Regions from separate parts of the Anaerotruncus massiliensis (ex Togo et al. 2026) genome, predicted to be linked through region 3. Evidence: predicted binding sites of a transcription regulator. Region 3 holds the regulator's gene; each other region holds the start of a gene.
The links. The regulator HrcA, encoded in region 3, represses chaperone genes, less so after heat shock. The targets are predictions, from matches to a motif close to TGTTAGCACTCNNNNNNNNNGAGTGCTAACA.
Positions count from the first base shown of each region.

Region 1: the regulator HrcA is predicted to act here: its motif matches at 7,578-7,608, upstream of groES (co-chaperone GroES).
Region 2: the regulator HrcA is predicted to act here: its motif matches at 7,221-7,251, upstream of htpG (molecular chaperone HtpG).

Region 1 is NZ_JAPJQF010000007.1:25,555-35,746, forward strand. Features, by position in the region: gene fba (class II fructose-1,6-bisphosphate aldolase) at 1-510, opposite strand, end outside; gene RCI06_RS04050 (sodium:alanine symporter family protein) at 708-2,123, shown strand; gene RCI06_RS04055 (YjjG family noncanonical pyrimidine nucleotidase) at 2,089-2,769, shown strand; gene pheA (prephenate dehydratase) at 2,831-3,946, opposite strand; gene aroF (3-deoxy-7-phosphoheptulonate synthase) at 4,159-5,172, opposite strand; gene RCI06_RS04070 (hypothetical protein) at 5,250-5,570, shown strand; gene groL (chaperonin GroEL) at 5,567-7,195, opposite strand; gene groES (co-chaperone GroES) at 7,242-7,526, opposite strand; gene RCI06_RS04085 (D-2-hydroxyacid dehydrogenase) at 7,758-8,696, shown strand; gene RCI06_RS04090 (folate family ECF transporter S component) at 9,021-9,599, opposite strand; THF riboswitch at 9,668-9,765, opposite strand; gene RCI06_RS04095 (phosphoenolpyruvate-utilizing N-terminal domain-containing protein) at 9,832-10,192, opposite strand, start outside.
Region 2 is NZ_JAPJQF010000001.1:112,146-122,337, forward strand. Features, by position in the region: gene RCI06_RS00540 (V-type ATP synthase subunit I) at 1-323, shown strand, start outside; gene RCI06_RS00545 (V-type ATP synthase subunit K) at 325-807, shown strand; gene RCI06_RS00550 (V-type ATP synthase subunit E) at 854-1,438, shown strand; gene RCI06_RS00555 (V-type ATPase subunit) at 1,461-2,432, shown strand; gene RCI06_RS00560 (V-type ATP synthase subunit F) at 2,425-2,745, shown strand; gene RCI06_RS00565 (V-type ATP synthase subunit A) at 2,825-4,600, shown strand; gene RCI06_RS00570 (V-type ATP synthase subunit B) at 4,600-5,979, shown strand; gene RCI06_RS00575 (V-type ATP synthase subunit D) at 5,986-6,666, shown strand; gene RCI06_RS00580 (hypothetical protein) at 6,775-7,107, opposite strand; gene htpG (molecular chaperone HtpG) at 7,292-9,196, shown strand; gene RCI06_RS00590 (MATE family efflux transporter) at 9,330-10,192, shown strand, end outside.
Region 3 is NZ_JAPJQF010000052.1:73-10,264, forward strand. Features, by position in the region: gene RCI06_RS12055 (HPr family phosphocarrier protein) at 728-949, opposite strand; gene hrcA (heat-inducible transcriptional repressor HrcA) at 1,233-2,261, shown strand; gene grpE (nucleotide exchange factor GrpE) at 2,290-2,823, shown strand; gene dnaK (molecular chaperone DnaK) at 2,919-4,766, shown strand; gene dnaJ (molecular chaperone DnaJ) at 4,872-6,032, shown strand; gene prmA (50S ribosomal protein L11 methyltransferase) at 6,117-7,037, shown strand; gene RCI06_RS12085 (16S rRNA (uracil(1498)-N(3))-methyltransferase) at 7,042-7,767, shown strand; gene RCI06_RS12090 (M15 family metallopeptidase) at 8,235-8,978, shown strand; gene RCI06_RS12095 (hypothetical protein) at 8,968-9,519, shown strand; gene RCI06_RS12100 (glycosyltransferase 87 family protein) at 9,630-10,192, shown strand, end outside.

The sequences.
Region 1 (10,192 bases), on a different contig from region 3:
CGCCAGCATCGTCACGCCGAGGTCGGCGATGCGCTTGCACTCGGCGGGGTCCGCGACCTCGCCGCCGCCCACGACGCCGTCCTCCTCGCCGCCGATCGCGCCGACCTCGCACTCGACCGAAATGCCCTTGGAAGCGGCCAGCGCGATGATCTCCTTGCTCTTTTCGATGTTCTCCTCGATCGGATAGTGGGAGCCGTCGAACATGACCGACGAGAAGCCCGCCGCGATCGCCTTTTTGGCGCCCTCATAGCTGCCGTGGTCGAGGTGCAGCGCCACCGGCACGGTGATGCCGAGGCTTTCGACCATCGCTTTGGTCATCGCCGCGACCGTCTCGAAGCCGCACATATATTTGCCCGCGCCCTCGGAGACGCCGAGAATGATGGGGGAATTGCATTCCTGCGCCGCGAGCAGGGCCATCTTGGTCCACTCAAGGTTATTGATGTTGAACTGCCCGACCGCGTAATGTCCCTCATGGGCCCTGGTAAGCATGTCCTTCGCCGATACTAACATGTTTCGTCCTCCTCGATCATATGTTGGAATGGTACGTCCCGCGCCCGCCGGACGCGGGCGCGATTGTGCAATGGTTCTATTATATGGGATTATTTGCAAAAAATCAAATTTTTTTGCCCGGACGCGCCGTTGACGCGCCCGCGCGCAAAATGCTATGATGTTTCCGGGACTCCCCGGGAACACGCTGGGAGGATGGCATGGAAAAACTCGCGGAAGGGATCGCAAAGCTCAACCAACTGGTCGGCGGCTTCGTGTGGGGGCCCGTCATGATCGGCTTCCTGCTGCTCGCGGGCCTCTATTTCACGGTCGGCACCGGTTTTTTCCAATTTCGGCGGTTCGGGCTGTGGCTGCGCGGCACCCTTTTCGCCATCTTCCGCAGCCCCGATGTGCGCGACCGGCGCGATCCCGGCGCGATCTCCCAGTTCCAGGCGCTCGCCACCGCGCTGGCGGGCACCATCGGCACCGGCAACATCGTCGGCGTGGCCACCGCGATCACGGCGGGCGGGCCGGGGGCCATCTTCTGGATGTGGATCTCCGCGCTCGTCGGCATGATGACCAAATACGCCGAAAACGTCCTCGGCAACCGCTACCGCTACCGCGACGCCCAGGGCAAATGGGTCGGCGGGCCGATGGTCTACATCGAGCGGGGGCTCGGCTGCCGCTGGCTCGCGGTCCTCTTCGCCGTCTTCTGCGCGGCCGCCTCCTTCGGCATCGGCAACATGACCCAGGCCAACTCCATTTCGGGGGCGCTCGCCTCCTCCTTCGGCCTCTCCCCGCTCGCCGTCGGCATCGCCGTCGCCACCCTCGCCGGGGTGGTCATCCTCGGCGGCATCAAGCGGCTCGCCTCGGTCACGGAGCGCCTCGTGCCCTTCATGGCGGTCACCTACACCCTCGGCGGCGTTCTCATCATCTGCCTCAACTGGCGCGGCATCCCCGCCGCCTTCTCCGCCATCCTATCCGACGCGTTCACCCTGCGGGCCGCGGGGGGCGGCGCGGTGGGATTCATCCTCTCGGACGCCGTCCGCTACGGCGTGGCGCGCGGGGTCTTCACCAACGAGGCCGGGCTCGGCAGCTCGGTCATCGTCAATTCCGCCTCCAACGTGAAGGAACCCGTCCGCCAGGGGATGTGGGGGATCTTCGAGGTCTTTTTCGACACGATCGTCATGTGCACGATCACCGCGCTGGCCATCCTCACCTCGGGCGCGCACCTGCTCGGCGGGGACGGCGCGGAGCTCGCCATCGCCGCCTTTTCCAGCGGTTTCGGCCGGTTCGGCGGGGTGTTCATCACGCTGGCCGTCTGCTGCTTCGCCTTCGCCACCATCCTCGGCTGGTCCTACTACGGCGAACGCGCCGTCGACTACCTCTTCGGCGCACGCGCCCGCGTCTACTACCGCCTCTGCTTCATCGGCATGACCGTCGTCGGCTGCGTGGGCAGCCTCCAGTTCGTCTGGAGCGTCTCCGACACCTTCAACGGCCTCATGGCCCTGCCCAACCTGATCGCGGTGCTGCTGCTCTCCCCGGAGGTGTTCGCCGCCACCCGCGACTACCTCGGACGTATCAAAAAAGGAGGACCCTCCCATGAAATACGACGTCATTCTGCTCGACGCGGATGAGACCCTCTTCGACTACCGGCGGGCCGCCCGCGAGGCCCTCGCGGGCACCTGCGCCGCCTTCGGCGTCCCCTTCAACGAAGAAGTCCACGCCCGCTACCACGCGATCAACGACGCGCTCTGGAGGCTCTACGAGCAGGGCGGCACCACGCAGGAGGCCCTGCGGGTCGGGCGGTTCGAGCGGCTCGCCGCCGCGCTCGGCGCGTCCTTCGACCCCGCCGCCTTCAACGCCGCCTACACCGCCGCGCTCGGCGAGGGGGCCTATCTGCGCGAGGGCGCGCTCGAACTCTGCCGGGCACTTTCCGGAAAGCGCCCCCTCTACATCGCCACCAACGGCCTTGTCGCGACCCAGAAGCGGCGGCTCGAAAAGTCCCCCCTGCGCCCGCTCATCTCGGACATGTTCATCTCGGAGGAGATCGGCTTCCAAAAGCCGCGCAAGGAATATTTCGACGCGGTGCTCGCGGCAGCCGGGAACCCCGACCCCTCCCGCGTCATCCTGCTGGGCGACTCGCTCACTTCCGACATGGCGGGCGGCAGAAACGCCGGCGTCGCCACCTGCTGGCTCGCGCCGGAGGACGCCGTCGACACGGTCGGCTGCGACTACCGCGTCTCCGCCCTCCCCGATTTCATCCCCATCGCGCTGGCGTAGCGCGCTGCAAAACGCAAAAAAACAGGCGGACGCGACTGCGTCCGCCTGTTTTTCATTCTGTTCAGTCCCGGTCGCTCCGGTAGGCGCCGAGCAGCCGGAAGTCCTTGGCCCCGGCGGAGATCTCCGCGAGCACGCCGCGCACGTCGTCGCTGTCGACGTCCCCCTCGAAATCGAGGTAGAAGCGGTAGCTCCACAGCTCCTCGGGGATGGGGCGGGACTCGATCTTCACAAGGTTGATCCGCCGGTCGGCAAAGTGCCGGAGGGTGTTGTAGAGGGTGCCCGATTCGTTGTCGAGCGAGAAGGCGAGGCTCACCTTGTCCGCCCCGGCGGGCGCGAGCGCGCGCCCGATGACGATGAAGCGGGTCGCGTTGTGGCGGCTGTTCTCGATCGCCGGGGCGATGATTTCAAGCCCGTAGAGGGCGGCCGCGCGTTCGCTCGCGATCGCCGCCTTGGCAGGGTCGCCCCCGTCGGCCACCAGGCGGGCACTTTCAGCGGTGCTGTGAAACACGGCCTGTTCCCAGCCGGGGTGCTCCGCAAGAAAGCGGCTGCTCTGCTCGAGGCCCTGCTCGTGGGAATAGACGGCGCGCACCGTGTCGAGCGTCGCGCCCGCCACGCCCACGAGGTTCTGATGGATGCGCAGGCGGCGCTCCCCGACGATGAAGAAACCGTAGCTTCCCAGCAGGTCGTATACCCGCGTGATCGCGCCGGTGGAGGAGTTCTCGATCGGCAGCACGCCGTAGTCGATCTCCCCGTCCCGCAGCGCGGTGAAGACGTCCTCGAACTCGGCGCAGGCGGTCCGCTCCCGGTCCTCGCCGAAGTAGTCGGCGAGCGCCTGCTCGGAGAAGGAGCCCGGCGCGCCGTAGTACCCTACCTTCCCGGTCAGCGGGGCCGCCTCACGCGGCAGCGCGCCGCCGATGTCCCGCCGCTGGGCCGCCCGGCTGATCGCCATCACCGCGTTCATAAACCGTTCCGCCTCGGCCGCATAGCCCGGGTCCCGCAGCCGCGCGACCGCCTTATCGAGCACCACGCGCTCCCGGTCCCGCTGCAGGACCTGCATGTTCCGCACCTTTTTAAACCGCGCGACCTCGCGCACCACGTCCATCCGCCGCTCAAAGAGCGGGATCAGCTGGGAATCGATCTCGTCGATCTCCCTCCGGTAGCCTGCCAAATCCTCCATAAGTACCTCCCTGCGGCTTTCTTGAAAGAAAGCCTGCCAAAGAACTTTTGATTAGATATGCCGCGGCGAACCGCCTGACGCTCGCGGCGTGCGAATGGGGCCTTGCCGCACGGGCGGCGGGTTGGGCTGGGGCGGCGGCCCGCCTGAACCCAAGTTTTCGCCGGGCCTTTTTCAAAAGGCCGCTTTTTACAACCGTCCGTTCCCCCGCATCCCTACAGCTCCCTGCCGACGGCGTGGGCGATGGCGCGCAGCTCCTTGACGAGCTCTCCGTAGACGCTCGGACGGATCGACTGCTGGCCGTCGCAGAGGGCGTTGGCGGGGTCGTTGTGCACCTCGATGATCAGCCCGTCGGTGCCGACGGCGACGGCCGCCTTAGCGAGCGGATCGACCATCCACCACTTGCCGCTCGCGTGGCTGGGGTCGACGACGACGGGCAGGTGGCTGAGCTTTTTGACCGCCGGGATCGCCGAGAGGTCGAGGGTGTTGCGGGTGTAGGTCTCGAAGGTGCGGATGCCCCGCTCGCAGAGGATGATGTTTTCGTTGCCGCCCGCCATGATGTATTCGGCGCTCATCAGCCATTCCTCGATCGTGGCGGAAAGGCCGCGCTTGAGGAGGATGGGCTTGTGGGTGTGTCCGAGCTCCTTGAGCAGCTCAAAATTCTGCATGTTGCGCGCGCCCACCTGGATGACGTCCACCTCCTCCGCGAAGAGCTCGATGTCGTAGGGGGACATGATCTCGGTCACGATCGGAAGTCCCGTCTTGGCGCGGGCCTCCTTGAGCAGCCTCAGGCCGTCGTACTTGAGCCCCTGGAACGCATAGGGGGAGGTGCGGGGCTTGAACGCGCCGCCGCGCAGGAAATCCGCGCCCATCTCCTTAACCTGCTCCGCGATGCCGCAGATCTGCTCCTCGCTCTCGACCGAGCAGGGCCCCGCCATCATCGTGATCTTTTTGCCGCCGATCTCGCGGCCTCCCGCCTTCACGACGGTCGGGTCGGGATGGAACATGCGGTTGGCCTTTTTGAACGGCTCGGCGACGTGCATGACGCGCTCGACGTTGCGGTTTGCCTCGATCCAGGTCGGGTCGATCTTGCTCGTGTCGCCCACAAGGCCGAGGATGATCAGGTCCTTGCCGATGACCGGGTTGACCTCCACGCCCCGGCTGGTGAGCGCGTCGGTGAGCTTGTCGATCTCCTGCTGCGGGGTTCGGGGTCTCATAATGACGATCATTGCGGTTGCCTCCAATAAATTTGATTTTACGCAAGGGTCCGTCATCCGCGCATACAAAAAGAGGACCCATTGCGTCAATGAGTCCTCTGGATATATTCCCTGCGATCAGCCGCGCGGAACTATCTGCTCATCAAACACAATCTTTTTCCATAGCCAAAAAAGCCGGTGCTAAAGTAAAAGCCCCAGCTAAAAAAGCCGAAAAATCGATTCTGTTTGAGGGTGAGCTTGTTCATGGCTTCCTCCGCGTGTCTGGTTTGGTTGTTTTCATTATAATCGAATTGCACAATCTGTCAAGGCATTTTTTGAAATTTTTCACAGCGGCCCGTCCCACAGGCACACAAAAAAGGCCCCGGCGCGGTGCGCCGGGGCCTTTGGGGTGCGGGGTTTCGCGGGATTAATACATGCCGCCCATGCCGCCCGCGGGAGCCGCGGGGACCGGGTTCTCTTCCTTCTCGTCCGAGACGAGGCTCTCGGTGGTGAGGACCATCGCCGCCACGGAAGCGGCGTTCTGGATCGCGCTGCGGGTGACCTTGGTCGGGTCGACGATGCCCAGCTCGATCATGTCGCCGTAGGTCTCCTTGGCGAAGTCGAAGCCGTAGCCGACCTTGCGGGTGCGGCGGAGCTTGTCGATGATGACCGAGCCCTCCATGCCGGCGTTCTCGGCGATCTGGCGGATGGGCTCCTCCAGCGCGCGGCGGACGATGCGGGCGCCGGTCTTCTCGTCGCCGTCGAGGCCCGGGATGAGCTTTTCGACCGCCGGGATGGTGTTAAGCAGCGCCACGCCGCCGCCGGCGACGATGCCTTCCTCAACAGCCGCCTTGGTCGCGGACAGGGCGTCCTCGATGCGCAGCTTCTTTTCCTTCATCTCGATCTCGGTGGCAGCGCCGACGCGGATGACCGCGACGCCGCCGGAGAGCTTCGCCAGGCGCTCCTGGAGCTTCTCCTTGTCGTAATCGCTGGTGGTCGTCTCGATCTGGGCGCGGATCTGCGCGATGCGGTCCTTGATGGCCTTCTTGTCGCCCATACCGTCGACGATGATCGTGTTCTCCTTCTGGATCTTGACCTGGCGCGCGCGGCCGAGCTGGTTCAGCTGGGTCTCCTTCAGCTCGAGGCCGACCTCTTCGCTGATGACCTGGCCGCCGGTCAGGATGGCGATATCCTGGAGCATCTCCTTGCGGCGGTCGCCAAAGCCGGGGGCCTTGACCGCGACGCAGGTGAAGGTGCCGCGCAGGCGGTTGACGATGAGGGTGGAGAGCGCCTCGCCCTCGACGTCCTCAGCGATGATGAGCAGCTTCTTGCCGCCCTGGACCACCTGCTCGAGCAGAGGCAGGATCTCCTGGATGGAGGAGATTTTCTTGTCGGTGATGAGGATGTAGGCGTCGTCGAGGACGGCTTCCATCTTCTCGGTGTCGGTGACCATGTAGGGGGTGATATATCCGCGGTCGAACTGCATGCCCTCGACCACGTCGGTGTAGGTCTCGGCGGTCTTGGACTCCTCGATCGTGATGACGCCGTCGGCGGAAACCTTTTCCATCGCTTCGGAGATCAGCTCGCCGATGAACTCGTCGCCGGACGAGACGGACGCGACGCGCGCGATGTCCTTGCTGCCCTTGACCTTCTTGGAATTCTCCTTGAGCGACTCGACCGCCGCGTCGACCGCCTTGGCGATGCCCTTCTTGACCGCCATCGGGTTCGCGCCCGAGGTGACGTTCTTCATGCCCTCACGCACCAGCGCCTGCGCCAGCAGGGTCGCGGTGGTGGTGCCGTCGCCGGCCGCGTCGTTGGTCTTGGTCGCGACCTCCTTGACCAGCTGCGCGCCCATGTTCTCATACGCGTCGGGCAGCTCGATCTCCTTGGCGATCGTCACGCCGTCGTTGGTGATGAGCGGGGCGCCGAACTTCTTGTCGAGCACGACGTTGCGGCCCTTGGGTCCCAGGGTGATCTTAACGGTGTCGGAAAGCTTGTCAATACCGGCCTGGAGCGCCTTGCGGGCATCCTCGCCATAGCAGATAACCTTAGCCATATTTATCAGTCTCCTATATCAAAATTTATTGTTCACGGGGCTGTGATCATTCCACGATCGCGAGGATGTCGTTCTGGCGCACGATGGTGTATTCCTCGCCGTCCACCTTGACCTGCGTGCCGGAATACTTGCTCATCAGGACCTTGTCGCCGACCTTGACGGTCATCTTGACTTCCTTGCCGTCAACCAGGCCGCCCGGGCCGACCGCCAGAACTTCGGCGATTTCCGGTTTTTCCTTCGCGGAGCCCGCCAAAATGATGCCGCTCTTGGTGGTCTCTTCCGCTTCCGCCATCTTTGTGACAACTCTGTCTGCCAATGGTTTGATCGTCATGATGAATTCCTCCAGTTATTATAATAGTTTTTTGACAAATTTAAGGAGATTTGTTAGCACTCTTTCTCTCTGAGTGCTAAGACTATTCTAATACATTTTTTCTAAAAATCAAGCCCTTTTCCAAAAAATTTTCAATGTTAACATTTTGGTAACAATCGCCCGTCCGCGCCCCCAGTTTCTTGTAATGCGCGCCCGCTTCTGTTACAATGTCCCTGCAAGGGAGGTCAGGGCATGAAAGTAGTGGTTCTCGACGGATTTCTCGCGGGGTACGGCACGGGCGGCCTGCCGCTCGACCCCGCGCGCTTTACGGTGGAATGGTATGACGACACCCCGCCCGGGCAGATCGCTGCGCGCATCGGAGACGCCGAAGCGGTCTTCACCAACCGCGCGCCCCTCACCGCGGAGACCTTCGCCGCCTGTCCGCGCCTGCGGTTCGCGGGCACCTTCGGCACCGGCTACAACATGATCGACCTCGAGGCGGCGCGCCGCGCGGGCGTGACGGTCCGCAACGTGCCCTCCTACAGCACGATGGCGGTCGCGCAGAGCACCATCTCGCTGCTCCTCTCGATCGCCTGCGCCACCCCGGAGCACGCCCGCTACGTCCGCGAGGGCCGCTGGGTCTCCCCCACCGACCCGCAGGTCGCCGGGCAGCGGATGTTCGAGCTCGCGGGCAGGACGCTCGGCGTCATCGGCTACGGCGAGATCGGCCGCGCGGTGGCGAAGACCGCCGCCGCGCTCGGTATGGAGGTGCTCGCCTGCCGCCGCCGTCCCGCGTCCGGAGACGGCGCGGCCCGGATGGTCCCGCTCGGCGAACTGCTCGCGAAATCGGACGTGGTGAGCATCCACTGCCCGCTGACCGACGAGACCCGCGGCATGGTGGACGCGGAGATGATCTCCCGCATGAAGCCGGGCGCGGTGCTGCTCAACACGGCGCGCGGCGCGATCCTCAACGAGCGGGACGTGGCCGACGCGCTCGACTCCGGCAGGCTCTACATGGCCGGGCTCGACGTGCTCTCCGAGGAGCCGCCCGCGCCCGGCCACCCGCTCGCCTTCCATCCGCGCGTCATCTGCACCCCGCATGTGAGCTGGATGCCCGTCGAGACGCGCGAACGCCTGCTGCGCCTCGCCGCCGAGAACCTCACGCGCTTCGCCGCCCAGGGAGGGCTTTGAAAATCCCCCTCTGAACCCCGCCAGGGAGGGCTTTGGAAATCCCCCCTGAACCCCGCCAGGGGGACTTTGAAAAGTCCCCCTGGACCCCGAAACTTTTGATGCGGGCAGGGCGCCGTTCCCTATCGCGCCACGCCGCCCGCGAGGTTCTTTCCCAAATAAAAATTTTCGTCCGCCTTTTTTAAAAGGCGGCGGGTGAGAAAACGCCCGGCACTCTGAAAGAGTGCCGGGCGTTTTCGAGGGCGGAGCCCTTTACCCGGGCCCGCAGGCCCTGCTTCAGGAGCATTTTCTTTGCTTCTTTCTTTTGCGATAGAAAAGAAAGAAGGTTCACACAAGGGCGCGCGCGCGAATGGTCGCGGTGGCCTTGAGCAGCGCGTAGAGCATCGCCACTTCGACCGGGAAGAGGAAGAGGTTCTTGATCACGCGCATGCCGACGAGCGCGACAAACGCCTGCCCGTACATCATCGACAGCCACAGCGGGTTGAGCAGGAAGGTGACCACCACCATGACGCTCAGATGCGCGGCTGCCGTGCGCCCGAGCGTGACCGGCTTGCGGTAGAGGATCAGCCCGTAGAGGAAGCCGCGCATGAATTCACTGATCGTGAACCCGGGGAAGAAGGCGCTTCCGTCGTTGCGGGTGAAGTACTTGAGGATGTCGATGGCCGCGCCCGCCAGCCCGGTGAGCACCGGGCCGAAGAGCATGCCGGCGGCCGCGATCGGCAGGAAGGTGAAGCTCACGCGGATCAGCGCGCTTATGAAGATCGTGAACTGGTTGAGCAGCACCGACAGCGCCATGAGCATCGAGGTGCCCGTCAGCGAACGGACGCTGCGGGTCTCCCGGGCCGACTCGGCGGTCAGGCGGGGAATCCCGCGCAGCTCCGCCGCAAGGGAAGAAAACCGATTCATCAAAAAAATAACCTCCTTTCATGTAACAGTCTCTTGCTACATGAAAAGAGGGCTCGCTCTTTGGATGCAGCAGCGGGATGCGGGACCGGCACCGCAAGGATTCCTTTTCGTCCGCCCGACAACTCCCCGTTCGGGCGGCACTTAACGCGCCGGTTCCTACTCTGCTATGAGTATGCTCCTATCATATCATATCCGCGAAAAAATGCAAGAGGGAACTTGCTTCCCTGCACCGTCAGCCCGACTGTCCGCGCGGGCCCTGGCAGCCCTCCCGCACCGCCATGAGGGTGCGCTCGTCCGGGTCAGCGAACACCTCGCCGGTAAAGCCGTTCACCACGACGACCCCGCCCTCCCGCAGGGTGAAGAGCCTCTCTCCCACCCGCGTCACGGCGGGCACCCCCATCGTGCGCGCGAGGATGCAGGCGTGGGACATCTGCGAGCCCCCGCTCGTGACGAGCGCGAGCACCCTGCCCCGCTCGATCCGCACCACCTCGCTGGGCAGCAGGTGGCGCGCCGCGAGCACCCACGGCTCCGGACCGCGCCCCGGCAGGTCCGCCTCCTTTTCGCCGCGCAACCTCCGCATGACCCCGTTGCAC
Region 2 (10,192 bases), on a different contig from region 3:
CCTATAACGTCACCGGCTACCTCAGCGACATCCTCTCCTACTCCCGCCTGCTGGCGCTCGGTCTCGCGACCGGCGTCATCGCGCAGGTCTTCAACAAGATGGGCAGCATGGCGGGCGGCGGCATCGTCGGCGCGATCATGTTCATCGTCGTATTCCTGATCGGGCACACGCTGAACATCGGCATCAACCTGCTGGGCGCCTACGTCCATACCAACCGCCTGCAGTTTGTCGAGTTCTTCGGCAAGTTCTATGAGGGGGGCGGCCGTGCGTTCACGCCGTTCGCCGCCCATACGAAATATTACAAATTTAAGGAGGAAATCTGAAATGAGTTCTTTGGGAATTGCTTTTGCGTTGCTTGGTGCGGCCCTCGCCGCTTTGATGGCTGGGATCGGTTCCGCGATCGGCGTCGGCATGGCCGGCGAGGCCGCGGCTGGCGCGGTCACCGAAGACCCCAACCGCTTTGGTAAAGTCCTGATCCTTCAGCTTCTCCCCGGTACGCAGGGCATCTACGGCCTGCTGATCGCCTTCATCACCCTCACCCAGATCGGCATCCTCGGCGGCGACCCCAACATCTCCCTCGTCAAGGGCCTGCTCTATTTCGCCGCCTGCATGCCGATGGCGTTCGTCGGCCTCTGGTCCGCGATCCGTCAGGCGCGCGCCTCCGTCGCCTCGATCAGCATGATCTGCAAACGCCCCGAGACGTTCGGTAAGTCCATGATCTTCCCGGCGATGGTCGAGACCTACGCGATCCTCGCCCTGCTCGTTTCGATCCTCTCGATCTTCGGCGTCGGCGGCCTGAGCCTGTAATCCCCGGCGGAATGTTCCGCACTTTCAAAGTAAGGAGAATTCTGCTATGACCGGACTAGAAAAAATTGTACAGCAGATTCGGGACGAGGCGCAGCAGGCCGCGGACGCGGTCACCGCACAGGCGAAGGAGGAGGCCGGGCAGCTCGCCGCGAAGGCGGCGGAGGACGCGCGGACGCAGTCCGGCGCGATCCTGGCCAAATCGAAAACCGACGTGCAGAACCATCTGGCCGCCGCGAGATCCGCCGCCGAACTGGCGCAGCGCCGCGCGGTGCTCGCCGCCAAGCAGGAGATCATCGGCGAAGCGATCGAAAGCGCCCGCCAGTCGATCTACAAGCTCCCCGATTCCGATTATTTCGCGCTGATCCTCAAGATGATCAGCAAGTTTTCCCTCCCGCAGGAGGGCGAGCTGCTCTTCTCCCCCGCCGACCTCGGGCGGCTGCCCGCCAGCTTCGAGACCTCGCTCGCGAAATCCGCGAACGGGAAGCTCACCGTCTCGCGGGAGACCCGCGACATCGACGGCGGCTTCGTGCTCAGCTACGGCGGCATCGAGGAGAACTGCTCGATCGAGGCGCTCTTTTACGCGGCGCGCGAGCGTTTGCAGGACCGGGTCCAGGAGCTGCTCTTCTCTTAATTCGCGCAAAGGAGGTTAGGCAATGTCCGATTCGTTATATACCTATGCCGTTGCGCGTATCCGCTCCAAGGAGCTCTCCCTCCTCAACTCACAGGCGATCGAACAGCTGCTCGCGGCCAAAAGCTACGACGAGTGCATGCGCCTGCTGGCCGACCGCGGCTGGGGGGACGGCGAGCCCGGAATCGGCGCTGAGCGCATGCTCGCGGCCGAGCGGGAGAAGACCTGGAGCCTGATCGGGGAGCTGGTGGAGGACATGTCGGTCTTCGACGTCTTCCTCTACGCCAACGACTACCACAATCTCAAGGCCGCGGTCAAGCTGGTCTGCACCGGCGAAGAGGACTTCGGCATCTTCATTTCACATGGGACGGTCGACTATCGCGCGATCCTCGACGCCGTGCGCCAGAAGGAATTCGGCCTGCTGCCCGAGGCGATGCGCGCCCCGGCCGAGGAGGCGTATACCGCCCTCTCCCAGACCCGGGACGGCCAGCTCTGCGACATCGTCATCGACCGCGCCGCGCTCGAAGCGATCGAGCGCGCCGGGCGGGAGAGCGACAGTGAGCTGATCGCCAAATATGCCGAGCTCACCGTCGCGGCGGCGGACATCAAGACCGCCGTGCGCTGCCAGAAGACGGGCAAGTCCCTCGAATTCATCCGCCGCGCGCTGGCGCCCTGCCGGTCGCTCGACGTCTACCAGCTCGCGCGCGCGGCCGCCGACAGCCTCGAGGCGGTCAGCGACTACCTCTCCACGACCGACTACGCGGCCGCCGTCTCGGCGCTCGAGCAGTCGCCCTCCGCGTTCGAGCGGTGGTGCGACAACGTGATCATCGAGTCGATCCGCCCGCAGCAGTTCCAGGCGTTCGGCATCGGACCGCTCGCCGCCTATATCCTCGGGCGGGAAAACGAGATCAAGTGCGTGCGGATCATCCTCTCCGGCAAGCTCAACGATTTGCCGGAGGCGTCGATCCGGGAAAGGATCAGGGAGATGTATGTATAGGACAGCAGTCATGGGGGACCGGGACAGCATCTACGGTTTCGCGGCGCTCGGCCTGGACACCTTCCCGGTCACCGACCCGGTCGAGGCCGCAAAGCAGCTGCGCAGGCTCGCGGAGGGCGATTACGCGGTGGTCTACGTCACCGAGGCGCTCGCAGCCCAGCTCGAAACGGAGATCGACCGCTACCGCGCCCAGCGCCTCCCCGCCATCATCCCCATCCCCGGCGTCTCGGGGAACACCGGCATGGGCATCCGGAACGTGAAAAAATCGGTGGAGCAGGCAGTTGGCTCCGACATCATCTTCGGCGGCAACTGACCGCCGGCAAAATAGGGCTTTCGCGGACCCCGCCGCTGCGGGGCCTCCGAAACCGGAATAGAGCAGGTGAAAGCAAGCTATGAGCAAAGGTACGATCAAAAAGGTGGCCGGCCCGCTGGTCATCGCCGAGGGGATGCGCGACGCCAACATGTTCGACGTGGTGCGCGTTTCCGGGCAGCGCCTCATCGGCGAGATCATCGAGATCCACGGCGACGAGGCGTCGATCCAGGTCTATGAGGAGACCTCCGGCCTCGGCCCCGGCGAGCCGGTGGAATCGACCGGCGTGCCGATGAGCGTCGAGCTCGGCCCCGGCCTCATCTCGAATATCTACGACGGCATCCAGCGCCCGCTGGAGGAGATCCGCGCGAAGATCGGCAACTCGCTCGCGCGCGGCGTCGAAGTCCCCTCCCTCGACCGGGAGAAGAAATGGCACTTCACCCCCGTCGTCCGCCAGGGCGACGCGATCGTCGCGGGCGACGTGATCGGCACCGTGCAGGAGACGGAGATCGTCCTGCACAGGATCATGGTCCCCGTGGGGGTCGTCGGCACGATCAAATCGATAGAAGAGGGCGACTACAACATCACCGAGACGGTCGCCGTCATCGAGACGGCCAACGGGACCGAGCAGCCCCTGACGCTGATGCAGCGCTGGCCGGTCCGCCGCGGCCGCCCCTATAAGGAAAAACTCTCCCCCGACATGCCGCTGGTCACCGGCCAGCGCGTCATCGATGCCCTCTTCCCCATCGCCAAGGGCGGCGTGGCCGCCGTCCCCGGTCCGTTCGGCTCGGGCAAGACGGTCATCCAGCACCAGCTGGCGAAATGGGCAGAGGCGGACATCGTCGTCTACATCGGCTGCGGCGAGCGCGGCAACGAGATGACCGACGTGCTCAACGAGTTCCCCGAGCTGAAGGACCCGAAAACGGGCCGCAGCCTGATGGAGCGCACCGTGCTGATCGCGAACACGTCGGATATGCCCGTCGCGGCGCGCGAGGCGTCAATCTACACCGGCATCACGATCGCCGAATATTTCCGCGACATGGGCTACTCGGTCGCGCTGATGGCCGACTCGACCTCCCGCTGGGCGGAAGCCCTGCGCGAGATGTCCGGCCGACTCGAGGAGATGCCCGGCGAGGAGGGCTACCCCGCCTACCTCGGCAGCCGCCTCGCGCAGTTCTATGAGCGCGCCGGCCGCGTCATCACGCTCGGTTCCGAGGGCCGCGAGGGCTCCCTTTCGGCAATCGGCGCCGTTTCCCCTCCGGGCGGCGACATCTCCGAGCCGGTCTCGCAGGCGACGCTGCGCATCGTCAAGGTCTTCTGGAGCCTCGACGCCCAGTTGGCCTACCAGCGCCACTTCCCCGCCATCAACTGGCTGACAAGCTATTCCCTTTACACTGATACCACCGAGAAATGGTTCAACGAGAACGTCGCGGCCGAGTGGTCCTCCCTGCGCCAGCGGATGATGCTGCTGTTGCAGGAGGAATCGGAGCTGCAGGAGATCGTCCAGCTCGTCGGCATGGACGCGCTGTCCGCGCCCGACCGCATCAAGCTGGAGGCCGCGCGGTCGATCCGTGAGGACTTCCTGCACCAGAACTCCTTCCACGACGTCGACACCTACACCCCGCTGCCCAAGCAATTCACGATGATGAAGCTCGTGCTCGACTATTACGACGCGGCGGTCGAGGGCCTCTCCAAGGGCATCCCGGTCGATTCCCTCGTCAACCTGCCGGTGCGCGAGCAGATCGGCCGCTTCAAGTACATCCTGCCCGACCAGATCGGACCGGAGTACGAGTCGATCCAGCGGGAGCTCGCCAGTGAGATCGCCGAGCTCGCGGCCAAACAGAAGGAGGAGTTCTAATGCCGAAGGAATATCGTACCATACAGGAGGTCGCAGGCCCCCTGATGCTGGTCCGCGGCGTGGAGGGCGTCACCTTCAACGAGCTGGGCGAGATCGAGCTTGCCAGCGGCGAAAAGCGCCGCTGCAAGGTGCTGGAGATCAACGGCAGCGACGCGCTGGTCCAGCTCTTCGAGTCCTCGACCGGCATCAACCTCTCCAACTCCCGCGTCCGCTTCCTCGGGCGCAGCATGGAGCTGGGCGTCTCGGAGGATATGCTCTCCCGCGTCTTCGACGGCCTCGGCCGTCCGATCGACGGCGGTCCGGAGATCCTGCCCGAGAAGCGCATGGACATCAACGGCCTGCCGATGAACCCGGCGGCCCGCAGCTACCCGCAGGAGTTTATCCAGACGGGCATCTCCGCGATCGACGGGCTCAACACCCTCGTCCGCGGCCAGAAGCTGCCCATCTTCTCGGCGTCCGGCCTGCCCCACGCCCAACTGGCCGCCCAGATCGCGCGCCAGGCGAAGGTGCGCGGCACCGACGAGCAGTTCGCGGTCGTCTTCGCCGCGATGGGCATCACCTTCGAGGAGTCCAACTTCTTCATCGAGTCCTTCCGCGAGACGGGCGCGCTCGACCGCGCCGTGCTCTTCATCAACCTCGCGAACGACCCCGCCGTCGAGCGCATCGCGACCCCGCGCATGGCGCTGACCGCGGCCGAGTACCTCGCGTTCGAGAAGAACATGCACGTGCTGGTCATCCTCACCGACATCACCAACTACGCCGACGCACTGCGCGAGGTTTCGGCCGCCCGCAAGGAGGTCCCCGGACGCCGCGGCTATCCCGGCTACATGTACACCGACCTCGCCTCCCTCTACGAGCGCGCCGGACGCCAGAAGGGCAAGACCGGCTCGATCACGATGATCCCCATCCTGACGATGCCCGAGGACGACAAGACCCACCCGATCCCCGACCTCACCGGCTACATCACCGAGGGACAGATCATCCTGTCGCGCGAGCTCTACCGCAAGGGCGTCACCCCGCCGATCGACGTGCTGCCCTCCCTCTCCCGACTGAAGGACAAGGGCATCGGCGTCGGCAAGACCCGCGCCGACCACGCGAACACGATGAACCAGCTCTTCGCCGCTTATTCCCGCGGCAAGGACGCGAAGGAGCTGATGGTCATCCTCGGCGAGGCCGCGCTGACCGACATCGACAAGCTCTACGCCAAGTTCGCGGAGGCGTTCGAGCAGGAGTACGTCTCGCAGGGCTACGACGCCAACCGCGACATCGAGGAGACCCTCGACATCGGCTGGAAGCTGCTGCGCATCCTGCCGCGCAGCGAGCTGAAACGTATCGACGACAAGTTCCTCGATCAGTATTACGGCCAGCAGGAGGGGTGATGCACCGTGGCAAAAACACAGGTGAACCCGACCCGCATGGAGCTGACCAGACTCAAGAAAAAACTGGTCACCGCCACGCGCGGCCACAAGCTCCTCAAGGATAAGCGCGACGAGCTGATGCGTCAGTTCCTCGAGCTGGTGCGGGAAAACAAGGCCCTGCGCGAAACCGTGGAGGCGGGCATCGCCGCCGCCAACAAGAATTTCGTGCTGGCGCGCGCGGGCATGGACGACGAGGTGCTCAACGTGGCGATGATGGCCCCGATGCAGGAGGTTTACCTCGAGGCGTCGGAGCGCAACGTCATGAGCGTCGAGATTCCCGTCTTCGAGTACAAGACCCGCTCGGGCGACGAAAACAACATCTATTCCTACGGCTTCGCCTTCACCTCCTCCGACCTCGACGGCGCGATCAAGTCCCTCTCGGACATCCTGCCCGACCTGCTGCGGCTGGCCGAGGTGGAGAAGTCCTGCCAGCTGATGGCGGCCGAGATCGAGAAGACCCGCCGCCGCGTCAACGCGCTCGAACACGTCGTGATCCCCGAACTGCGGGAAAACATCAAGTACATCACGATGAAGCTCGACGAGAACGAACGCAGCACCCAGATCCGCCTGATGAAGGTCAAGGACATGATGCTCGAGGAAGCGCACCACTACAAGGAGCACACGGGCCAGGCCTATACCCAATCCTAAACCACAAAAAGGACCGCCGTAAGGCGGTCCTTTTTTATCCTCATTCGATCAGCCGGGCTCCCGGGCGGCGGACGGTCAGCGCTGCCGCGGCCAATGCCGGCCGGCGTTTCACACGGCTTCCCCGTCAAACGGGCAGGCGCAGGGAACCGGCGTTTCCCGCACCGGCATCTGCGCGATGTCGACCGGCTCCGCCGTGTCGTAGACGGGCGTCAGCTCCGCGTCAAAGCCGTGGGAGGGCAGCTGCCCGGCGGCGGGAGCGCGCAGTTCGAGAACCCGGCCGTCGCCCGTCACGCGGATCGGGCGGTCGTCGGGCAGCAGGCGCATCTCGACCGTCTCAGCCAGCGGCTCGGGCGGCCGGGCGGTCAGCGCCGGGGAAGCGGCAAGCAGTGTCAGCGCCGCCGCGATGCAGGCAAACTTCAGCAGATGATTGATCCGGCCCATGCCGGTCCCCCCTTTTTGTCCTTCTATAAGATGAGTGGCGGAAAGAGCGCGTTTTACTGCCGAAAATGTTCACAATTTAGACTTGATTTTTCCTGCGACTTATATTATAGTATAGTTAGCACTCAAATAGATTGAGTGCTAACTTTTCGTTTTTAATGAAATTCTGATAGAAAGGTCTGGTTTCATGCGCACCAAGCAGTTCAAGGCCGAGAGCAAACGGCTGCTCGAATTGATGATCAACTCGATCTACACCCACCGGGAGATCTTTTTACGCGAACTGATCTCCAACGCCTCCGACGCGATCGACAAGCTCTACTACCACTCCCTTTCGGAGAATCTCACCGGGCTTTCGAGGGACGACTTCTCGATCGAGTTGGCCCTCGACAAGGACGCCCGCACCCTTACGATCACGGACAACGGCTGCGGCATGACGAAGGACGAGCTCGAAAGCAACCTCGGCACGATCGCCAAGTCGGGCTCCCTCGCCTTCAAGCAGGAGGAGGACGGCGAGCACAAGGAGGACATTGACATCATCGGCCAGTTCGGCGTCGGGTTCTATTCGGCGTTCATGGTCGCCTCCCGCGTCACCGTCTACAGCCGTCCCTATGGCTCGGACGAGGCGTGGAAATGGGAGAGCCGCGGCGTCGAGGGCTACACGATCGAGCCCTGCGAAATGGACGGCCACGGCACAAAGATCGTGCTGACCCTCAAGGAGAACGAGGGGGAGGAGAACTACGACGAATTTCTCGACCCGCACCGCGTCTCCGCGCTTGTGAAACGGTACTCCGATTACATCCGCTACCCCATCCGCATGGACATGCCCGCCCGCCGTCTCAAGGAGGGCTGCCCCGAGGACAAGCCCGAATACGAGGACTACACCGAGCACGAGACCCTCAACAGCATGGTGCCCATCTGGAAGAAGAACAAGTCGGAGCTGAAGGATGAGGACTACAACAATTTCTATAAGGAGAAATACTTCGACTTCGAGGACCCGGCGCTCGTCATCCACAGCTCCACCGAGGGCGCGGCGACCTACAACGCCCTGCTCTTCATCCCCGCCCGCGCCCCCTTCAACTACTACTCCCGCGACTACGAGAAGGGGCTCCAGCTCTACGCCTCGGGCGTGCTCATCATGGACAGGTGCGCCGACCTGCTGCCCGACTGCTTCAGCTTTGTAAAGGGCCTCGTCGACTCGCAGGACCTCTCCCTCAACATCTCCCGTGAGATGCTCCAGCACGACCGCCAGCTCAAGGTGATCGCCGGGCGGCTCGAAAAGAAGATCCATTCCGAGCTGCTCTCGATGCTCAAAAACGACCGGGAAAAATACGAGAAATTCTGGAAGAACTTCGGCCTCCAGCTCAAGTTCGGCGTCTACAACGATTACGGCGCCAAGAAGGACCTCTTGCAGGATTTGCTGCTCTTCCATTCGTCGAGCGAAGAAAAGCTCGTCACCCTGTCGGAGTACGTCGGCCGCATGAAGGAGTCGCAGAAATACATCTACTACGCCTGCGGCGAAACGGTGGAAAAGATCGGCCTGCTGCCCCAGACCGAGCTGCTCCGCGATCAGGGCTACGAAATCCTCTACCTCACCGACGACGTCGACGAGTTCGCGCTCCGGATGCTTTTCAAGTACGAGGACAAGGAATTCAAGTCGGTCGCCGACAAGGACCTCGGTTTGGAGACCGAGGAGGAAAAGGAAGAGATCAAAAAGCAGAACGAGGAGAACAAGGACCTGCTCGGTTTTCTGCGGGACGCCCTTGACGGGAAGGTCAAGGAGGTGCGCCTCTCCAGCCGGCTCAAATCCCACCCCGTCTGCCTCTCGAGCGACGGCATGGTTTCGCTCGAGATGGAGAAGGTGCTCAGCGCGATGCCCGGCGAGCAGAAGCCCAAGGCGGAGCGGGTGCTGGAAGTCAACGCCTCCCACCCCGTCTTCGCGGCAATGCGGAAGCTCTACGCGGACGAGGGCGGCCGCGACCGGCTGAAACAGTACGCCTCCCTGCTCTATTCGCAGGCGCTGCTCATCGAGGGGATGTCGATCGACGACCCCGTCGCCTTCTCCAACGCCATCTGTGACCTCATGTCAAAATAACGAACCACGGGCTTACAGCGGACAGCATTTTTGTGCTGTCCGCTTTATTTGTGCGATGTGCTGAAAATCCATTGACTTTTTTCGTGCAGGTACTATAATGACTCCGTTATTATGATGTGAACAGGGGACGCTTATGGATCAAAATGTCAATTCGCGCGGGTACCTCTTCCAACTTACCTGGCCGATCTTCGTCGAACTGGTCCTCCAGATGCTCGTCAGCAACGTCGACCAGATGATGGTGGCCCGCACCTCCCCCACCGCCGTCGCAGCGATCGGCAACGCCAACGTCATCACCAATCTGCTCCTCATCTCCTTTTCGGTCATCTGCATGGCGGCGACCATCCTGATCACCCAGTACATCGGCGCGGGCAGCACCGAGCGGGTCGCCCAGACCTACACTGTTTCGCTCGTGGTCAACGTCACGCTCTCGCTTGTCATCTTCGTCGCCCTCACCTTTTTTTCCACGCAGATCTACGGGCTGATGGGGGTCCCGGCGGAACTGATGCCCGAGGCGGGCGCCTACCTGCGCATCATCGGCGTCGGCATGCCCCTGCAGGCCATCCACCTGACCTTCGTCGCCTTCTTCCGCGCGCACGGCCTCACCAAGCAGACGATGTTCATCTCGATCGTCATCAACCTTTTGAACATCGCCGGCAACTTTGTCCTCATCGGCGGTATGGGGCCGATCCCCATGCTCGGCGTCGCGGGCGCCGCCATCTCGAGCGACCTGTCCCGCCTGGTCGGCGTCGTCATCGTCATCTGGCTCTTTAAGCGCACGATCCGCACCCCCGTCGACTTCCGGAACCTGCGGCCCTTCCCCGTCGACCATCTGAAGCGCCTGCTCAAGATCGGCATCCCCTCGGGCGGCGAGTCAATCTCCTACAACCTGACCCAGATCGTCATCCAGACGATGTGCAACTCCCTGCCCATCTACGTCATCACGGCGCGCGCCTACTCCAACATGTTTGCGATGCTCTCCTACATCTACGGGTCCGC
Region 3 (10,192 bases):
CGGGAAAACCCACTCGGCGGAAAACAACGCCCGTACCGGGCGTTCGCGCGCTCTGCGCGCGTGCGCGGCGAAGCCGCGCAGTTTTCCGCCTCCCCGTGGGCGCTGCGCGCCACGCAAAAGCGGCCGTGCCTCCCCGGAAGCTCTTCCGGTACGGTTCCGGAGACTCGCCGGCAGAGGCATTGCGCCCGCGGCGCGGCGGCGGGCGGGATGCTGTACACCCGTCCGCTCATCCGTGAACCTGGCGCCGCCGACTTTGGCCGAAGGCCAACCGGAGGCGGCGCTGGGGTCGCAGGGATTTGGCCGCAGGCCATCCTGATAGAGAATCCGGCCCGCAGGGCCGGGTCCGCGAAGCGGACTCAAGCCGGGGCCGCGGGGCGGAGCGCCCGCGAGCGGCCGTCGCGCGTAGCGCGCTCCGGGCGCAGCCCGGGCAGGCCGCCCAAGCCCCCTGCGGTTTCTTTCCCCTATTTCTTGGGCGGCCAAGAAATAGGGCCGCCCGCCGGGGCGGGACCCGGTAGCTCCGCCGCTCGCCGAGCGACCACCGACAAACTGCGCCGCTCGATGAGCGGTAAACCTAAGGGGTCGCTGTCGGTCGACTACCGACAAGCTCCGCCACTCGGCGGCAAACAAATAGCGGCCGCCAAAGGCGGCCGCTTTATTGCGGGATGCATTGATCGGGCGGGGGTACGCGGGGAGGGCCGCCGGCCCTCGTCCGTGAGGCGGGGATACCTTAGACCGCCCACTTTTCGATCTGCTTGATGAAGTGGCTGTCCTCGGTGACGACCTTGACGGGCTTGTTGTAGTCGAGCGCCATCAGGCCGAGGATCGATTTCGCGTCCGCGATCTTGCCGTCGGTGGTGTGCACGCCGATGTCCTCGGACGACTGCATGGCAAGATACATGAACTGGCGGAGGTCCTCCGCGGAGTGAAGCATAACGTCTTTGATGATCATGATAAAACCTCCTTATGTTGTCGGTTGTGAAATGGTTGATTCTCTCTCTGTCCCTATTAAACTACAAAATGGAAGCAATGTCAATATGTACAATGAATTTTTTAAAGTTTGTACATAATTTACATAATTAGCATTCTCATATATAGAGTGCTAGAAATTCTGTAAACATTTCGTGAATTCCCTTGACTTTGCAGAAAAGTGTGGTACATTATAGTTGTTGGCACTCGTAAATAATGAGTGCTAAAGAGCCCTTCGCCGGGAACGGGAATGTGAGGTGGGAACGGTGAAGCTCGACATTCGAAAACTGAAGGTCCTGACGGCCATCGTCGAAACCTATATCGAGACGGGGGAGCCCGTCGGATCCAAGACGGTCGCCCGGAAGCTTGACTTCCAGGTGTCCTCCGCCACCATCCGCAACGATATGGCGGCGCTCTTCGACATGGGGCTGCTCGAACAGCCCCACACCTCGGCGGGGCGGGTGCCCTCCCATCTGGGCTACCGCATCTACGTCGACCAGCTCATGCACTGCCAGCCCCTCTCGGAGGAGGAGCAGCGCGAGATCGACGCGCTTTTCAACGTGCGCGACCCCGATCCCGACAGGCTCCTGGAGGACGCGGCCGAGGCCCTCGCCGACTACACCAAGTGCGCGACCGTCTCGACCACCATCACCCCCAAGACGGTGCAGGTCAAGCGGGTCGAGATCGTCCCTGCGGGCGCGCGGACCGTCGTCGTGCTGGTCATCGCGACCAACGGTGTCATCAAAAACAAGGTCTGCCGCGTCGACTTCGGGCTGACCACCGAGATCGTCGAATTCCTCAACCAGTTCTGTAACGGCCGCCTGGTCGGCAAATCGGTTTCGGACATCTCCCAGTGGTACATCAACTCGATCGCCGTGACCCTCGGCGACTACTCCACCCTCTTCGTCCCGGTGCTCGCCACCGTGTACGAGCTCTGCCGCGAGATCAACGAGGGGCAGTTTTACACCTCCGGCAGCGTCAACCTGCTGGGCTACAAGGAGTTCTCCGACATCGCCCGCGACCTGCTGCTGACGATGAACAACCGTGAACAGCTCCTCGGGGTGCTCGCCTCCAAAAGCGACGCGGTCTTTATCACGATCGGCAAGGAGAACCCCCAGAGCGAGCTGGCGGACACCTCGGTGGTCGTCACGCGCTACAAGATCGGCGAGCAGAATTCGGGCGCGATCGGCGTGATCGGGCCGGTGCGCATGGATTACGCGAAGATCATCCCGCACATCGAGTATTTCTCCAAAACGCTGGGAAAGCTCCTTGCGGAGACGTTTGAGCAGGAATAACAATAACAGAGATAGGTTGTGAGCAGATTTGGCAGAAGAGACGAAGGACACGGCCCCGCAGGCGGAGCCGCAGGAGCGGGAGGAGGCCTCCGCGCAGGAGGCGGAACAGACCGCTTCCGAAAAGAGCGAGGCCGAACTCCTCAGGGAGCAGGTCGATTCCCTGAACGACAAGCTGCTTCGCACGATGGCGGAATACGACAACTTCCGCAAGCGGAGCGTCCGGGAGAAGGAAGCGATCTACCCGCAGGCCACCGCCGCCGCGGTCGCGCAGTTTTTGCCGGTCGTGGACACGATCGAGCGGGCGCTCGCGGCGCCCTGCACCGACGCCGAATTCAAAAAGGGCGTCGAGATGATTCTGCAAAACTTTAAGGACGTTTTCGCCAAGCTCGGCGTCGAGGAGTTCGGCGCGGCGGGCGACGTCTTCAGCCCCGACTTCCACAACGCGGTCATGCACGTGGAGGACGAGGACGCCGAGGCGGGCGTCATCGTCGAGGTGTTCCAGAAGGGTTACAAGCTCGGGGACCGGATCATCCGGCACGCGATGGTCAAGGTCGCCAACTGACGGCGCAAATCAGGTTCAGACGATTCCGCGGGAGAGCCGCGAAACGATATCCCTTTCGTAAAAATTAAGTTTAATAGATCTGGAGGGCTTTTATCATGGGAAAAATCATCGGTATCGACTTAGGTACGACAAATAGCTGCGTGGCGGTCATGGAGGGCGGCGAACCCGTCGTCATCGCCAACGCGGAAGGCGCGCGCACGACCCCGTCGGTCGTCGCGTTCTCCAAGACGGGCGAGCGCATGGTGGGTCAGGTGGCCAAGCGCCAGGCGATCACCAACCCCGACCGCACGATCTCCTCGATCAAGCGGCATATGGGTTCCAGCTACAAGGTCACGATCGACAGCAAGAACTACACCCCGCAGGAGATTTCCGCGATGGTCCTGCAGAAGCTGCGCGACGACGCGGAAGCCTACCTCGGCGAAAAGGTCACCGAGGCGGTCATCACCGTGCCCGCCTACTTCTCCGACGCGCAGCGCCAGGCCACCAAGGACGCCGGACGCATCGCCGGCCTCGACGTCAAGCGGATCATCAACGAGCCGACGGCGGCCGCGCTGGCCTACGGCATCGATAAGGAGCAGGACCAGAAGGTCATGGTCTACGATCTCGGCGGCGGCACCTTCGACGTCTCGATCATCGAGATGGGCGACGGCGTCCAGGAGGTCCTCGCCACCAACGGCAACACCCGCCTGGGCGGCGACGACTTCGACGAGCGGATCATCAACTACCTGGCGGACGAGTTCAAGAAGGACTCCGGCATCGACCTGCGCGGCGACAAGATGGCCATGCAGCGCCTGAAAGAGGCCGCCGAGAAGGCGAAGATCGAGCTTTCCGGCATGACGCAGGCGAACATCAACCTGCCCTTCATCACCGCCGACGCGACCGGGCCGAAGCACCTCGACGTCACGCTGACCCGCGCGAAGTTCAACGAGATGACCGCCGACCTCGTCGAAAAGACGATGGAGCCGGTGCGCAAGGCGATGGCCGACTCGGGCCTCAAGGTCTCCGACCTCGACAAGGTGCTGCTCGTCGGCGGTTCCACCCGCATCCCCGCCGTGCAGGACGCGGTCAAGGCGTTCTGCGGCAAGGATCCCTTCAAGGGCATCAACCCGGACGAGTGCGTCGCGGTCGGCGCGGCCATCCAGGGCGGCGTGCTCGGCGGCGACGTGAAGGGGCTCCTGCTCCTCGACGTCACCCCGCTCTCCCTCGGCATTGAGACGCTCGGCGGGGTCTGCACCAAGATCATCGAGCGCAACACCACCATCCCGACCAAGAAGAGCCAGATCTTCTCCACCGCCGCCGACGGCCAGACCTCGGTCGAGGTCCATGTGCTCCAGGGCGAGCGCGAGATGGCCCGCGACAACAAGACGCTGGGCATGTTCCGGCTCGACGGCATCCCGGCCGCGCCGCGCGGCGTGCCGCAGATCGAGGTCACCTTCGACATCGACGCGAACGGCATCGTCCACGTCACCGCGAAGGACCTCGGCACCGGCAAGGAGCAGAACGTCACGATCACCGCGTCGACCAACATGTCCAAGGACGACATCGACAAGGCGGTCAAAGAGGCGGAGCAGTTCGCCGAGGAGGACAAGAAGCGCCGCGAGGAGATCGACGTGCGCAACGCCGCCGACCAGATGGTCTACCAGTCCGAAAAGGCGCTGACCGACCTGGGCGACAAGGTGTCCGCCGACGAGAAGAGCCGCGTCCAGCAGAAGATCGACGCCCTCAAAGAGGCGCTCAAGGGCACGAACGTCGACGACATCAAGCAGAAGCAGGAGGACTTGCAGAAGGATTTCTACGAGATGTCCTCCAAGATGTACCAGCAGGCGCAGCAGAGCGCCGGCCCCGAGGCGGGCGCGCAGCAGGATGACGGCGGCGCCTCCGCCGGCGGCGGGGACTATGTCGACGCCGACTACCGCGAGGTTGACGAGGACGACAAAAAATAATACAATGGAAAAAGTCTGCGGCAAGGCGGGGGGCGGGGCCTCTCGCCTTGCCGCGTGAAACAGCCGTTCCGGTGACATGGGAGCGGAAAGCAGAGGTGAGGGCAATTGGCTGATAAACGGGATTATTATGACGTACTGGGCGTCTCGAAGGACGCCTCCGCGGACGACCTCAAAAAGGCGTACCGCAAGCTCGCCAAACAGTACCATCCCGATATGAACCCGGGGGACAAGACCGCCGAGGCCAAATTCAAGGAGGTCAACGAGGCCTACGAGGTGCTCAGCGACTCCACCAAGCGCCAGCGGTACGACCAGTTCGGCCACGCGGGCGTCGACCCGAGCTACGGCGCGGGCGCCGGGGCGGGCGGCTTCGGAGGGGGCTTCGGCGGCTTCGACGTCGGGGACATCTTCGAGAGCTTCTTCGGCGGCGGATTTGGCGGATTCGGCGGCGGCTCCTCCCGGCCGCGCAACCCCAACGCCCCGATCCGCGGCAACGACATTAACGTGACGGTCGGCCTCTCCTTCATGGAGGCGGCCAAGGGCTGCAAGCAGCAGATCACGGTCCAGCGGCTTGAAAAATGCGAGACCTGCGGCGGCTCCGGCGCCAAAAAGGGCACCTCCCCCGAGACCTGCCCCGAGTGCGGCGGCACCGGTCAGGTGAAGGTCCAGCAGCGCACCCCCATCGGCGTCATCCAGACCACCCGCACCTGCACCAAGTGCTCGGGCAAGGGCAAGATCGTCAAGGAGCCGTGCGGCGACTGCCGCGGCATGGGCCGCGTGCGCCACACCCGCACGCTGGAGGTCTCCGTCCCCGCCGGCATCGACGACGGGCAGACCTTCGTGCTGCGCGGGCAGGGCGACGAGGGGCTCAACGGCGGGCCGTCCGGCGACGTGAACATCATGGTCACGCTGCGCCCGGACACCCTCTTCGAGCGCGACGGCTTCGACGTGTGGTGCGACATCCCGATCACCTTCACCCAGGCGGTGCTCGGGGACGAAATCGTCGTGCCCACCATCGACGGCAAGGTCAAGTACAACGTTCCCGAGGGCACCCAGTCGGGCACCGTCTTCCGCCTGCGCAACAAGGGCATCCCCTACGTGAACGGGCGCGGGCGCGGCGACCAGTACGTCAAGGTCAACATCGAGGTCCCGCGCAACCTGAACGCCAAGCAGAAGGACGCACTCAAAAAGTTCGAGGACCTGTCGAGCGACCGCAACTATGAAAAGCGGAAGAGCTTTTTTGACAAGCTCAAGGATGCGATGAAATAAGAATTGTTTACAAAACCGCCCTTTCTATGGGGGCGGTTTTGTTGTATAATTAAATATTAGCGTACTAGGACAAGGAGGAGCGGCATGCAGTACAGCGAAGTGAAACTGAAGGTGCCCGTCGAGCGCATCGAAACCGCCGAGGCGGTCGCCAACATGGTGGTGCCCTACGGCATCTATATCGAGGACTACAGCGACATCGAGGAGCTCGCCCCGCAGATCGCGCACGTCGACCTGATCGAGCAGGAGCTTCTGGAGCGCGACCGTACCCACGCGGTCATCCACCTCTACATCTCCCCCGGCGAGAGCCCGCTCGAGGCGGTCTCCTACCTGCGGGAGCGGCTGGAGGCGGAGGGGGTGCCCTTCTCGGTCGAGACGGACAAGGTAGACGAGGAGGACTGGGCCACTGCCTGGAAGAAATATTACTTCCCCACCAGGGTGGGGGAGCGGCTGGTCGTCTGCCCCTCGTGGGAGGACTACGCGCCGGCGCCCGGCGAGGTCGTGCTCACGATGGACCCCGGCATGGCGTTCGGCACCGGCACCCACGATACGACGCGGTTGTGCATGCAGCTGCTCGAAAAATACGCGGCGCCCGGCGTGAAGCTGCTTGACGTCGGCACCGGCAGCGGCATCCTCGCCGTGGCGGCGCTGCTGCTCGGCGCGGATTCGGCCGTCGGCGTGGACATCGACGAGGTGGCCGTGCGGGTCGCGAAGGAAAACGCCGCCGCCAACGGCGTCGGGGACCGGGCGGCCTTTTTGGCAGGCGACCTCGCGGACAGGGTGGACGGGCGGTTCGCGGTCGTGACCGCGAACATCGTCGCGGACATCATCCTGCGCCTCATCCCCGACCTCGGGCGGTTCCTCGAGCCGGGCGGCGTGTTCATCGCGTCGGGTATCATCGACACGCGGGAGGCGGACGTCGTGTCCGCCCTCGAGGGGGCGGGCTACCGCCTCGCCGACCGGCGCGAATCGGGCGGCTGGGTCGCGCTGGCCGCCGTGAGGGGGTAGCGGGATGCCCCGGTTTTTTACCGGCGAGGTGGATGGGCGGTCCGCTGTCATCACCGGCGAGGACGCGCGCCACATCGCGCTCTCCCTGCGTATGAAGCCCGGCGAGCCGCTCACCGTCTGCGACAGCGCCGGGCACGACTACCAGTGCGTCGTCGAGACGGTCGATCCCGGGCGGGTGGACCTGCGGGTGGAGGCGGTCGCCCCCTCCGCCGGGGAGCCGGGGGTGGAGATCACCCTCTATCAGGCGCTGCCCAAGGGGGATAAGCTCGAAATGATCGTGCAGAAGGCGGTCGAGCTCGGCGTCGGGCGGATCGTGCCCGTGCTGACCCGCCGGTGCGTCTCCCGCCCCGACGAAAAATCGATGAAAAAGAAGCTCGAACGCCTCAACCGCATCGCGCTCGAGGCCGCCAAGCAGTGCGGCCGCGGCCGGGTGCCGCCCGTCGAACCGCTTGTCGGCTTCGAGGAGGCGGTCGCGCGTATGAAGGAATCGCCGCTGGGCATCTTTTTTTATGAGAATGCCGACGAAAGCCTGAAAAGCGCGCTCTCCCGCCGGCTCGGCGGGGAGGTTTCGATTATGGTCGGAAGCGAGGGCGGCTTCGAGCCCTCCGAGGCGGCTTTCGCCGCCGGGAACGGCCTGCTCACCCTTTCGCTCGGCAGCCGCATCCTGCGCTGCGAGACCGCGCCCCTTTCCGCCATCACCGCCATCCTTTATGAGGCGGGGGATATTTGAGACGGACGCGGCAGATACTACCAGGGGAAACTTTTGAAAAAGTTTCCCCTGGACCCCTTCAAAACGTTGGGCTCAGGCGCGGCGCGGACAACCGCCGCAGGCGCCCCCCGTGAGACGTAGCCGGGGAACGGGCCTGCAACTTTTGGAAAAGTTTCCCCCTGGACCCCTTCAAAACGTTGGATTCAGGCGCGGCGCGGACAACCGCCGCAGGCGCGCCCCGTGAGACGCAGCCGGGGCACGGGCCTGCAACCTTTGAAAAAGGTTCCCCCGGACCCCTTCAAAATGTTGGGCTCAGGCGCGGCGCGGACAACCGCCACAGGCGCGCTCCGTGAGGTGTGCGAAAGACGCGGGCGGAGATATCTAGAACAATTCTTCCTGCGCCCCGTCCAAACGTTGAGTTCGGGCGGGGAACGGGTGCCCGCCGCGGGACGGCGCCGGAACATACGAACAGGCATGGGAGGCATAGAATGAAACGATTATGGAAAGCCGGGACGGCGCTTTTACTGGCGGCGCTGCTGATTTTGAGCGGCTGCACCGCGCGCGCTCCCGCGCCGGAAGAGAGCGTTTCATCCGCTCCGGAAGAGGAGGGCGCCATGCCGGAACCCACGATGCTCCCCCGCGAAGAGGCGGGCGAATTGGAGAACCTGCTGCTTGTGAACGCGGAAAACCCCGTCCCGGACGACTACACGCCCGAACTCTATCCGGTGAGCGGAGCTTACCAGATGGATGCGGATGCGGCGGGCTCGATGCTGTGGATGCTCTACGACGCGGCCGCGCAGGGGGTCGACCTGATGGTCGTCTCCGCCTACCGGGGGACCGAGCGCCAGCGGCAGAATTTCAACAACAAGGTGCAGGAGTATATCTCGCTGGGCCTGAGCGAGGAGGAGGCGGTCGAGGTGACCTCCCAGTGGATCGCCCCTCCCGGCACGAGCGAGCATGAGACGGGGCTGGCGGCCGACATCGTGACCCCCGGTTACCAGATGCTCAACCACGGCTTTGCCGAAACGCAGGCCGCCAAATGGCTCGCGGCGCACGCGCCCGAGTACGGGTTCATCCTGCGTTACCCGGAGGACAAGACGGAGATCACCGGGATCACCTACGAGCCGTGGCATTTCCGGTATGTTGGAAAGCGCGCGGCGCGGGAGATCACTGAACGCGGCGTCTCGCTGGAGGAATATCTCGGAGTGGCGGGGGAGACGTATGCTGAGTAAGGAGAAGGTCGCGCACAGGCTGTCCCGCATGCTGGACGGCGGGCGGAGCCGCGCCGCGGCCGCGGCGGTGGCTTTCGCGGCGCTGGCCGCCGTCGTGGCCGCGGGGATGCTGCTCGCCTCCCGCGCGGCGGATATGCGCGGGGAGCTCATGCGCAGCAGCCTCGTCGCGGCGATCGCAACGCCCGGCGAGGAGGGGCGGCTTTCGCAGATTCTGAGCGATCCGGTGAAATCCGAGCTGCTCATGAAGTATATCAATTCGATGGCGGGGGTCGTGACCAACATGGAGGTCTCCCCGCGCCGGCACCTCTCCCAGTTTTCCGCGCTGCTAGACGCGGCGGAGGACGCGGGCGCGACGATTTTGGATTTCGACTGCGACGCGGGCGGACGGGTGCTGACCATCTCCTGCACGGCCCCGGACGGGAAATCCGCCGGGACGTTCGCACAGCTGTTGCGGGAAAACGGATATTTTTCGCGGGTGGAACGCAAGGAACTGTCCGCAGGGGATGAGCAAAACTTCCTAATTGACGGCTATTTTTCGTAGAAAATTTATACAAAACGACGGAAATGTGGAAAGTTTACAAAATTTTCACACCTTCAACAGACAGTTTTGGCGCGATATGATAAAATTTTGATTGCAATGGAAGTAAACTGATGGATGAAAAAAGACTGGGCGCTTCCTTTTGTCCCTCACCCGGGCAGATTCGCTGGTTTTTGACCGTGCTGGTGGCGTTCGCCGCGCTGGTGCGGCTGATGGTCGCCTATATCACCGTGCACTATTTCGACCTGAGCTTCTATGTGGACTGGTCGACCGGAGTGGCAAACGACTTCTTCGGCGCTTATAACAATATAGGGAACCTTGACTATCCGCCCCTTTTTCTCTTCCCCCTCTTCCTGACGGGGAAGCTGCTCGGGATCGGCGCGGTGCGCGCCTTCGACCCCTATATGATGCTCGCCCTCAAGGGGTGGCAGGTGCTGTTCGACCTCGCGTGCATCCCGCTCCTCTACCGCGTGCTGCGGCGGGAGGGGCAGCTCGTGGGGCTGGCCGGCGCCGCGATCTGGGCAGTCAATCCCGCCGGGATCCTCAACTCCTCCTACTGGGGGCAGACGGACAGCATCATGATCTTTTTGGTGGTGCTCGCCTTCCTGCTGCTCGAGGAGGGAAGGCCCGTCTGGTCGGGCGCCGTCATGGCGCTGGCCTGCCTGATGAAGTTCCA